One region of the Paraburkholderia sp. BL6669N2 genome, then DNA from elsewhere that is predicted to be linked to it. Evidence: riboswitches for the same ligand, from Rfam matches in the RefSeq annotation. Region 1 holds a riboswitch; the other holds the start of a gene.
The links. A riboswitch is a leader RNA that binds a small molecule or an ion and turns the genes downstream of it on or off. The one in region 1 is predicted to bind glycine.

Region 1 (4,822 bases):
TAACACGATTGTGTTGACGGATAGCGGCGACAAACGCTCACGACGACGCTGACGGTCCACCTCCAGGACATGCCACAATTGCGGTGTTGCGCGCCGTCGCCGCGGTGGCAAAGCGGCGCGCCGTTTTTGCAGGAAGACACGCATGTCCGCATCGCTGAAGATTGGATTGATGGGTTACGGTTTCGCCGGCGCGACCTTTCATGCGCCGGTGATCGAGCACTGCGGCCGCGCGAGCGTCGCGGCCATTGCCACGAGCCAGCCCGAGTGCGCGCTCGCCGACTATCCGCACACGAAGGTGGTGGCCGACCTCGACGCGCTGCTGGCGCTGGATGAACTCGACTGCATCGTGATCGCCACGCCGAACGACACGCACTTCGACCTGGCACGCCGCACGCTGGAAGCGGGCAAGCACGTGGTGGTGGACAAACCGGTCACGTTGAACGCCGCCGACGCGCACACGCTGGCCAACATCGCGCTCGCCCGAGGCAAACTCTTCATGCCGTTTCACAACCGTCGCTGGGACGGCGATTTTCTGACCGTGCGCGATCTGCTGGCGAGCGGCGAGTTGGGACGGATCACGCAATACGAATCGCACTTCGACCGTTTCCGGCCGGAGGTGCGCCAGCGCTGGCGCGAGGAAGCGTCGCGAGGCGGCGGCTTGCTGCTGGACCTCGGACCGCATCTGATCGACCAGGCGCTGGCGCTGTTCGGCACGCCGCAAACCGTGTCGGCAACGGTGCGCGCACATCGTGACGACGCCGGCGCGCCCGACTACGTGCACATCCAGCTCGGCTACGGTGAATTCGAAGTGGTGCTGCACGCGAGCGCGCTGACGGCGCTGGTCGCGCCGCGCTTCACCCTCCACGGCACACGCGGCAGCTATATGAAATACGGGCTCGACACGCAGGAAGATCAGTTGAAGGCGGGCCTGCGTCCGGGCGACGACGGCTTCGGCGCCGGCAACGCCCCGGGTGTAGTGCGCGTCGTGGAAGGCGATCAGGAAGTCGAGCGGGAGTGGCCGACGCGCAATGGCGATTACGCCGGGTTTTATGTCGCGGTGGCCGACGCGATCCAGAACGGCGTGAAATTCCCGGTGAGCGCACAGGACGCCGTCGACGTTATGACGGTTATCGAGCTCGCCGGCCGAAGCTCGGAAGAAGGCGCCCGGCTGCCGTTCGAGAGGATTCGCTGACGGCTTGGTCCGCGCGGCGAAACGGCTTGTGTACCTAAAACAGTACTGGCCGTGCACACGGCGCGGGCCCAGAACCCTGACAAGCCCGAAAGGAACATAACGTTACAAATCAGGCCGCGCGGCAGGTCAGCGCGGCCCGGTAGTCATCCGTTGCTACCAGGGTAGCACCACAAAACGACAATGACTTCCGGAGTGTCCATGCCCCGTACTATCCGCGCGCTCGCCGCTTGCGCCTTGCTCAGTTCCCTCGCCGCCTGTGTGGTGGCGCCTCAACCCCAGCCGGCGCCTCGCCCCAACCCGCAACAGATCGCGGATCAGCGCCTGCATCAGGTCGAAGGCCGCATCGACAACCTCAGCCGCCGGATCGACAACCGCGTGAATCAGGGCTATTACCCGCCGCCCCAAGGCGCAGCGCTGCACCATCGCCTCGACGTGATCCGTCAGGAAGCGCACGACATGGCCGCGCAACACGGCGGCGGCCTGTCGGGCGACGAACAGCGCGTCTTGAATCAGGAACTGGACAACGCGGCACACGCTATCGGCGAGTAATCGCGCCAGAATCAATTTCGGCTTCAACGCCGAAGCAGCACGAGCGCGGGCATCACGTCCCGCGCTTTTTTTGACAAGTGCGCAGACGCTCCGTCAACCGCCGCGCGGTTCTCGGGCCTTTATTTGACAAGCCCCCGGCCCTCGCGTACATTCGCCGCACGCGTCGGGAGAGCGTGCTGGCCGCAGAAAACCGCAGGCCGCGCCGCCGAAGGGGCACACCCGCAAACTCTCAGGCAAAAGGACCGACCGCGTCGAAGAACCCGCTCTCAGGCAACATCGAGCACCGGTTTTTCGCACTCTGGAGAGCGGCAGTAGCCGTGCGCATCGCGCGTCGTAAGTGCGAGCGAATCTGGCAAGCTGCCCACCGAAGGGGCGCGCGTTTCACCGTGACACGTCAACGTGACCACGGCAACGCAATCTCTCAGGTATCGAGGACAGAGGGGCCATGCAACGCATCGCTCGCAGCTAAAAGGCCGCGAGGCGTAGCGCCGCATGGCCTTTTTTGTTTCGCGAGACGCCTGAGGCCCCATGACCGAACTCAAACACACCCCGCTCAACGCCACCCACCGTGCGCTCAATGCCCGCATGGTCGATTTCGGCGGCTGGGACATGCCTGTCAACTACGGCTCGCAGATCGACGAACACCGCGCCGTGCGCACCGACGCCGGCATGTTCGACGTCTCGCACATGTGTGTCGTCGATTTCACCGGCGAGCGCGTGCGCGCTTTCTTCGAGTATGCGCTGGCGAACAACGTCGCCAAGCTGCAAACGCCGGGCCGCGCGCTGTACTCCTGCCTGCTGAACCCGAACGGCGGCGTGATCGACGATCTGATCGTCTATTACTTCGGCGAAGATCATTTCCGCGTGGTCGTCAATGCCGGCACCGCCGACAAAGACATCGCCTGGTTCGGCCAACTCAACGCTGAAGGCAGCTTCGGCCTGACCATCACGCCGCGCCGCGATTACGCGATCGTCGCCGTGCAAGGCCCCAACGCCCGCGAAAAAGTGTGGCAAACCGTGCCGACGGCACGCGCCGCCACCGAAGCGCTCAAGCCCTTCAACGCCGCCCGCATCGAAGACACGCCGTTCGGCGAGTTGACCGTTGCCCGCACCGGCTACACCGGCGAAGACGGCTTCGAAATCATTGTCCCCGCAGATCACGTCGAAGCGCTGTGGAATGCGCTGCACGCCCAAGGCGTGCGCCCGGCCGGTCTCGGCGCGCGCGACACGCTGCGGCTCGAAGCCGGCATGAACCTGTACGGCCAGGACATGGACGACAACGTCTCGCCGCTCGACGCCGGCCTCGCCTGGACCGTCGACCTCACCTCGCCGCGCGACTTCGTCGGCAAGGGCAAGCTGGAAGCGGACGGTTCGCAGGCTGCGTTCGTCGGCTTGATTCTGCTGAAGGAAAACGGCAAGGCGGCGGGCGTGCTGCGTGCTCATCAAAAAGTCGTCACGCCGCAGGGCGAAGGCGAAATCACCAGCGGTACGTTTTCCCCGACCATGCAGGAATCCATCGCCTTTGCGCGCGTGCCGAAAGGCGTGCAGCCGGGCGACACCGTTCACGTTCAGATTCGTGACAAGAACGTACCTGCAAGCGTGGTAAAACTGCCGTTCGTGCGCAATGGCAAAGTGCTCGCGGTTTAAGCAAACCTGCGCGTGCGTCTACTTCCCACGTTACAACCGAATCACACCGCATAGGAGCATCCGATGAGCATCCCGGCCGATCTGAAATACACCGAATCGCACGAGTGGGTCCGCACCGAGGCGGACGGCACGCTGACGGTCGGCATCACCGACCACGCGCAGGAAGCGCTCGGCGACATCGTCTTCTTCGAAGTCCAGGAACTGGGCAAGACGGTCACGGCCGGCGACACCGTCGCCGTCATCGAATCGGTGAAAGCCGCTTCCGATATCTACGCGCCGGTTTCGGGCGAGATCGTCGAAGCGAACACCGCCGTGGCCAACACGCCTGATTCGGTCAACTCCACGCCGTACGAAAGCTGGCTCTTCAAGATCAAGCCGGCTGCGGACGCGACGCAAGACCGTCTGATCGACGCCGACGCGTACAGCAAGTCGATCGGCGCCTGATTCACCTTTACGTTTAACCCGACAGGTGCGGCGCGTCCTTTTTCGAATGCCGAAGGACACCGCACCGCCAGGAACACCCATGAAGCTCGAACACCCGGATCGTCTGATGAACCGCACTCCTCTCTCGCTCGCCGCGCTCGAAGTGCATGACGCCTTCGCCGAACGGCATATCGGCCCGGACGCGGCCGACCAGCACGCGATGCTCGAAGCCCTCGGCTTCGCATCGCGCGCCGCGCTGATCGACGCCGTCATTCCGAAGACGATCCGCCGCACCGAAACGCTGCCGCTCGGCCCCTTCGCGCAACCGAAGAGCGAAGCCGAAGCGCTCGCCGCGCTGCGCGAACTCGCGGACAAGAACCAGGTGTTCCGCTCATACATCGGGCAGGGCTATTACAACGCGCACACGCCGACGGTGATCCTGCGTAACGTGCTGGAAAATCCGGCGTGGTACACCGCGTACACGCCGTATCAGCCGGAAATTTCACAAGGCCGTCTGGAGGCGCTGCTGAACTTCCAGCAGATGATCGTCGACCTGACGGGTCTGGCGATCTCGAACGCGTCGCTGCTCGACGAAGCCACGGCTGCGGCTGAAGCGATGACGCTGCTGCAACGCATCGGCAAGCCGAAGTCGAACGTGTTCTACGTGGCCGACGACGTGCTGCCGCAAACCATCGAAGTGGTAAAGACGCGCGCCACGCCGGTCGGCATCGAAGTGAAAGTGGGCCCGGCTGCGGAAGCCGCGGATGCAAATGCGTTCGGCGTGCTGCTGCAATATCCGGGCGTGAACGGCGACGTGCGCGACTACCGCGCGCTCACGGAAGCGATCCACGCAGCGGGCGGCCACGTGGTGGTCGCCGCCGACCTGCTCGCGCTGACTGTTCTCACGCCGCCGGGCGAATGGGGCGCGGACGTGGCGGTCGGCAATACGCAGCGTTTCGGCGTACCGGTCGGCTTCGGTGGCCCGCATGCGGCTTACCTCGCCGTGCGCGA
Region 2 (4,822 bases), on a different contig from region 1:
CCTGAGCAACTGGACTTGCAGGGGTTTTGTGATGTTCTGACTGCCTCGACGAGGCGAATGGCCGCCGCCCGCCAACCTGAACCTGGTGCTACTGAATCGCCCCCGCCAACACCTGCGCCGTCGCGGCCGACAACGTCCAGCCCAGATGCCCATGCCCGGTGTTATAGAACACGCCGCGCTGTTTGCCACGGCCCACCTTGGGCAACATGCTCGGCAGCATCGGCCGCAAGCCCGCCCACGGAATCACACGTGAGGTCGACACCTCGGGGAAATGACGCCGCGTCCAGTCCACCAGCGGCGCGATCCGGTCCGAACGGATATCGCGGTTGAAGCCGTTGATCTCCGCCGTGCCGGCTACCCGAAATCGATCCGCGCCGAGGCGGCTCGTGACGATCTTCGCGCTGTCGTCGAGCACGCTCGCCCACGGTGCGCGCTGCTGACTGAGTTCGTCGTCGAGACAGACCGTGATCGAATAACCTTTGACGGGATAGATGTTCACGTGGTCGCCGAGCATCGACGCGAAGTCCCGGCTTTTCACCCCGGCGCACACGACGATCCGCTCGAACGTGAACCGCTGCGACTCGCCTTCGAGATCGACCATCAGCGTAAAGCGCCCCTCGGCAGGCTGCTCGATCGACGTGATTTGCGCGTCGTAATGAAACTCGACGCCGTGCCGCACGCACGCCTCAGCAAGGCCGCGCGTGAACTTGTGAATATCGCCGGTCGAGTCGGACGGGGTGAAGAAGCCGCCGTAAAAATCGCCGTGCAACGTGGGCTCGATGTCATGCAGTTCGCTCGACGTCACCGGATTGCGGTCGAGGCCGCCTTCGCGCAGCAACTGGTTCACCTTGCTCGCGGCGTCGAATTCCTTGCGGGTCTTGTAGATGTGCAGAACGCCGCGCCGCTCCAGATCGAAGTCGATGCCCTCGGTTTCGGCAATCGAAAACAGGTGCTCGCGCGCGGCAATCGCGAGCCGTACGGTTTCGACGGTGTTGGCCCGGTAGTGTGGAATCTGGCGCAGGAATTCGCCCATCCACGAGTACTTGTGCCAACTCGGCGCGGGGTTGAGCAGCAGCGGGGCGTCGCGTGTGAGCATCCAGCGCAGGCCTTTCATGACGGTGGCCACGCTGTTCCACACTTCGGCATTGCTGGCGGACAGCTGGCCGCCGTTGGCGAACGAAGTCTCCATCGCCGCATAGCGATGGCGCTCGAAAACCGTGACGTGATGGCCGCGCCGGGCGAGGGCGTAAGCGGTCGTGACGCCGGTAATGCCGGCGCCGATAATGGCGATTCGTGACATGACATGGTCCAGAGTAGTTGAGCATCACCGGTGTCGATTTCGTGTCGAAACCGGCGTTGATGCCCCATCTGTCCATGTACCTGAGAGTTTCTTCCCCGCGCCAGCCGGGCCCGATTCGAGCCGTGTGCGGGGAATCCCCTTCGGTGGGCGCATAGGGTAGTGCAATGCGCCGCTCTCCAGATGTTCCTGCTGCGCGGTCCTTTTGCCTGAGAGTTTCCGGGGCGGTTGCTCCGTCGGCGTCGTCACGAACGTCTGACGATCTCTCCCGCGCTGCATTGCAGAACGGCTCGACAATACCGTTCAAAATATTTTGCCGCAAGTCTTTCGTGCGATGCGCGGCGCAGCGGCGGTCTGAAACGGCCTGAATGGAGATGAAGGCAGAGGCCATGCGCCGCTACGGATTTTCGAACCCGTATGCCGCGCCGGAATGGCTGGATCGGCTATATTCGACGCCACTGCCCAACTTCCGCTCACAGAGGAGAATGCCGTGCCCGCATTCACAACGCTGCTCGCTTTCGGCCTGGTTTCGCTCGGCATGGTGCTCACGCCGGGTCCGAACATGATCTATCTGATCTCGCGATCGCTCTGCCAGGGGCGGCGCGCGGGTCTCATCTCGCTCGGCGGCGTCGCGCTCGGCTTCGTGTTCTACATGTTCTGCGCCGCGTTCGGCATCACCGCGCTGCTGTTGACGGTGCCGTACGCGTACGACGCGCTGCGCTTCGGCGGCGCGCTGTATCTGCTGTATCTGGCGTGGCAGGCGGTCAAGCCGGGCGGCCGTTCGCCGTTCCAGGTCCGCGATCTGCCGCACGACAGCCGCCGCAAGCTCTTCACCATGGGCCTCGTCACCAATCTCGCCAATCCGAAGATCGCGGTGATGTACCTGTCGCTGCTGCCGCAGTTCATTTCACCGGGGCACGGCAGTGTGCTTGCGCAGTCCATCGCGCTTGGCTGCGTGCAGATCGTCATCAGCGTAACGATCAATGCGCTGATCGCCAGCATGGCGGGTTCGATCGCCGTGTTTCTCGGCGGCCGGCCGGTGTGGCTGCAGGTGCAGCGCTGGCTGATGGGCACCGTGCTCGCCGGACTCGCGGTACGCATCGCGCTCGATTCGCGCCGCTGAGTTGTGTCGAGGCGCGCTATTCGTTGCGCGCCCTGAACACCCAGCCGTTGAACAGCGCCCCGCAGAGCATCAACGCGCTGGTGATGAGAAACACCGAAGGCATGCCGAGATGCGCGCCGGCAAAGCCGCCCGCGAGCGGCCCCGCCACCTGTCCCGCGTAATTCGCCGAGGTCGCATAGCCGAGTATGTAGCCGGCCGAGCGGTCGGGCACGTTGTGACGGATCACGCTCGTGATGGACGGCAGCAGGCCGGCCAGCGCGAGACCCATCAAAAAACGCAGCGCCACCAGTTGCCAGCCGCTCGTGACGAACGCCTGCGGCACCAGCAAGGCCGCGCACACGGCGAGACACGCCACGATCACCTTGGGCGCGCCGATGCGGTCGGCCAGACGGCCGACCCGCGAAGCCGCCAGCACGCTGCCCAGCGCCGAGGCCGACATCACGAAGCCCGACACCAGCGTGACATGCCGTGTGTCGTGCACCAGTTGGCTGACATACACGGTGATGATCGGCTCGATCGACATGTTGGCGAACATCAGCAAGCCGGAGGTGAACAGCATCGCCAGCACCGGCCGCAGATCGGGCACGCTGGCCCGGCCGGTTGCCGCGTCCGCGTGGTGCGTCCCGCCGCGCGTCCGTTCCACCGGTTGCTCCTTGACGAGCAGCGTGGTCGCGACGAACGCGCAGAAGATCATCGCGCCGGCAATGAAAAACGTGTTGCGGATACCGATCAGCGGCGGCAGCGCGCCGCCCACCAGCGGGCCGACCAGGCTGCCCGCCATCACGCCCGAGGCCAGCGTGCCGAGCGCCCATCCGGTGCGCGAGCGCGGCGTCTGCGTGGCGATCATCACGGTCGCGCCCGACGCATAGCCGCCGACCAGCCCCGCCAGAAACCGCAGCCCCACCAGTTGCCAGACATTCTGCGCGAGCCCCAACAAGGACATCACGATGGCCATGCCGAGGCTCGCGCGTATCAGGATCAGCTTGCGTCCGTAGCGGTCGGCCATGCGGCCCCACAGCGGCGACACCAGCGCGGCGGCGAGGAAGGTCGCGCCAAACGCGACGCCGGACCATTGCACGGCGGCCGCGGCCGAATCGACACCGAGCTGCTGCACATAGAGCGGGAGGAATGGCAGCAGCAGGGTCATTGCCACGATGGTCGTGAACGAGCCGAACAGGCAGACATAGAGATTGCGCTGCCAGTGCGGCGCACCGTCGGCGGGGAGTGGCTGAACTCATCGAGGCAGGATGGCAAGCGGGCGAATGACGTCGGGCCGCAGCGAGCGGCGAAGAACCGATTGTGCCCGAGAGCGGGCAACTGGATCGACGAAGCGGGCAGGGCGCGGCCGATCCGAGGGCTTTCGGGCGACGCAAAGAGAGCAAGCCGGTAACGTCGGTCGGCGCGGTTCTGATTCCATCCTGAATGGTGGGTTGCCATGGGCGGGGTATGCTGAGTGCACTGATGATCGGCCGCGCGCCATCCGCGCGGCGCATTTCTTGTCTCGAACACAAAGGCCCACCCATGTCCGACTTTCCCATCGACAACCCGTTTCTCGAATCGCTCGGCGTTCGTCTCACGCAATGGCGCGACGGCTACGCCGAACTGCTCATGCCGATCGATGCGAGCAAGCTCAATCGCCAAGGCGTGCTGCAAGGCGGCGCGATCGCGACGCTGCTCGATGCGGCGGCGGGCTATGCGGGAATCTTTGCGGAAAGCGGCGCACCGGCGCGGCATGCTTTCACGCTCTCGCTGACCACCAACTATCTCGACAAGGGACTTGGCGAGTCCGTCACCGCGAAGGGGTTTCTGGAGCGCGCCGGCCGCTCGATTTTCTTCTCGCGCGGCGAGGCCTGGGTGGACGGCAAGCTGCTGATCGCAAGCGCCCAGGGCACCTTCAAGTATTCACGGCCGGCTTGAGAGGCACCCGCTCATAGCGCCTTGTACATGATGGTGGTCGCATCGAACTCATGGGTGTGCGTGCCGCGCGCGTATCCTGGGATCACGCCCGCGGTTCGATAACCCAGTTCGGTATAAAGCGGCTCCGCGTGGTCGCCGGTGCGGGTGTCGAGCGTGAGCAGGTTGCGTTGCAGTGCAGAAGCATGGCGTTCGAGCTCCGTCATCAGCGCCCGCGCGATGCCTTGACGGCGAAAGCCAGGATGAACCAGCAGCTTGCGCACTTCGGCGCGATGCCGTTGGTTCGGCATCGTGTCGTAATCGAGTTGCACGGTGCCGGCAATCGTTTCGCCTTGACGCGCGACCACAGCACCAGGCCGCCGGCACGCAGCGAAGGCAGCACTTTGCCGCGCCAGAACCCTTCACTTTCCTCGACATCGCAGGGCATGACGAAGCCGACGCTGGCGCCGTCATGCACGCAGGCACGCAGCAGTGCGCCGAGTTCGGGA

Region 2: linked by a shared signal. The riboswitch ahead of B0G80_RS30825 (D-amino acid dehydrogenase) and the one ahead of gcvT (glycine cleavage system aminomethyltransferase GcvT) in region 1 are both predicted to bind glycine.

What each region holds. Positions count from the first base shown of each region.
Region 1 covers NZ_QUNA01000001.1:3,410,670-3,415,491, forward strand. Annotated here, with positions in the region: gene B0G80_RS15595 (oxidoreductase) at 143-1,192, shown strand; gene B0G80_RS15600 (hypothetical protein) at 1,391-1,741, shown strand; glycine riboswitch at 1,896-1,997, shown strand; glycine riboswitch at 2,030-2,189, shown strand; gene gcvT (glycine cleavage system aminomethyltransferase GcvT) at 2,270-3,388, shown strand; gene gcvH (glycine cleavage system protein GcvH) at 3,452-3,832, shown strand; gene gcvP (aminomethyl-transferring glycine dehydrogenase) at 3,912-4,822, shown strand, end outside.
Region 2 covers NZ_QUNA01000002.1:1,855,656-1,860,477, reverse strand. Annotated here, with positions in the region: gene B0G80_RS30825 (D-amino acid dehydrogenase) at 89-1,300, opposite strand; glycine riboswitch at 1,485-1,578, opposite strand; gene B0G80_RS30820 (LysE family translocator) at 1,788-2,420, shown strand; gene B0G80_RS30815 (MFS transporter) at 2,437-3,567, opposite strand; gene B0G80_RS30810 (PaaI family thioesterase) at 3,942-4,337, shown strand; partial or broken gene B0G80_RS30805 (N-acetyltransferase family protein) at 4,349-4,822, opposite strand, start outside.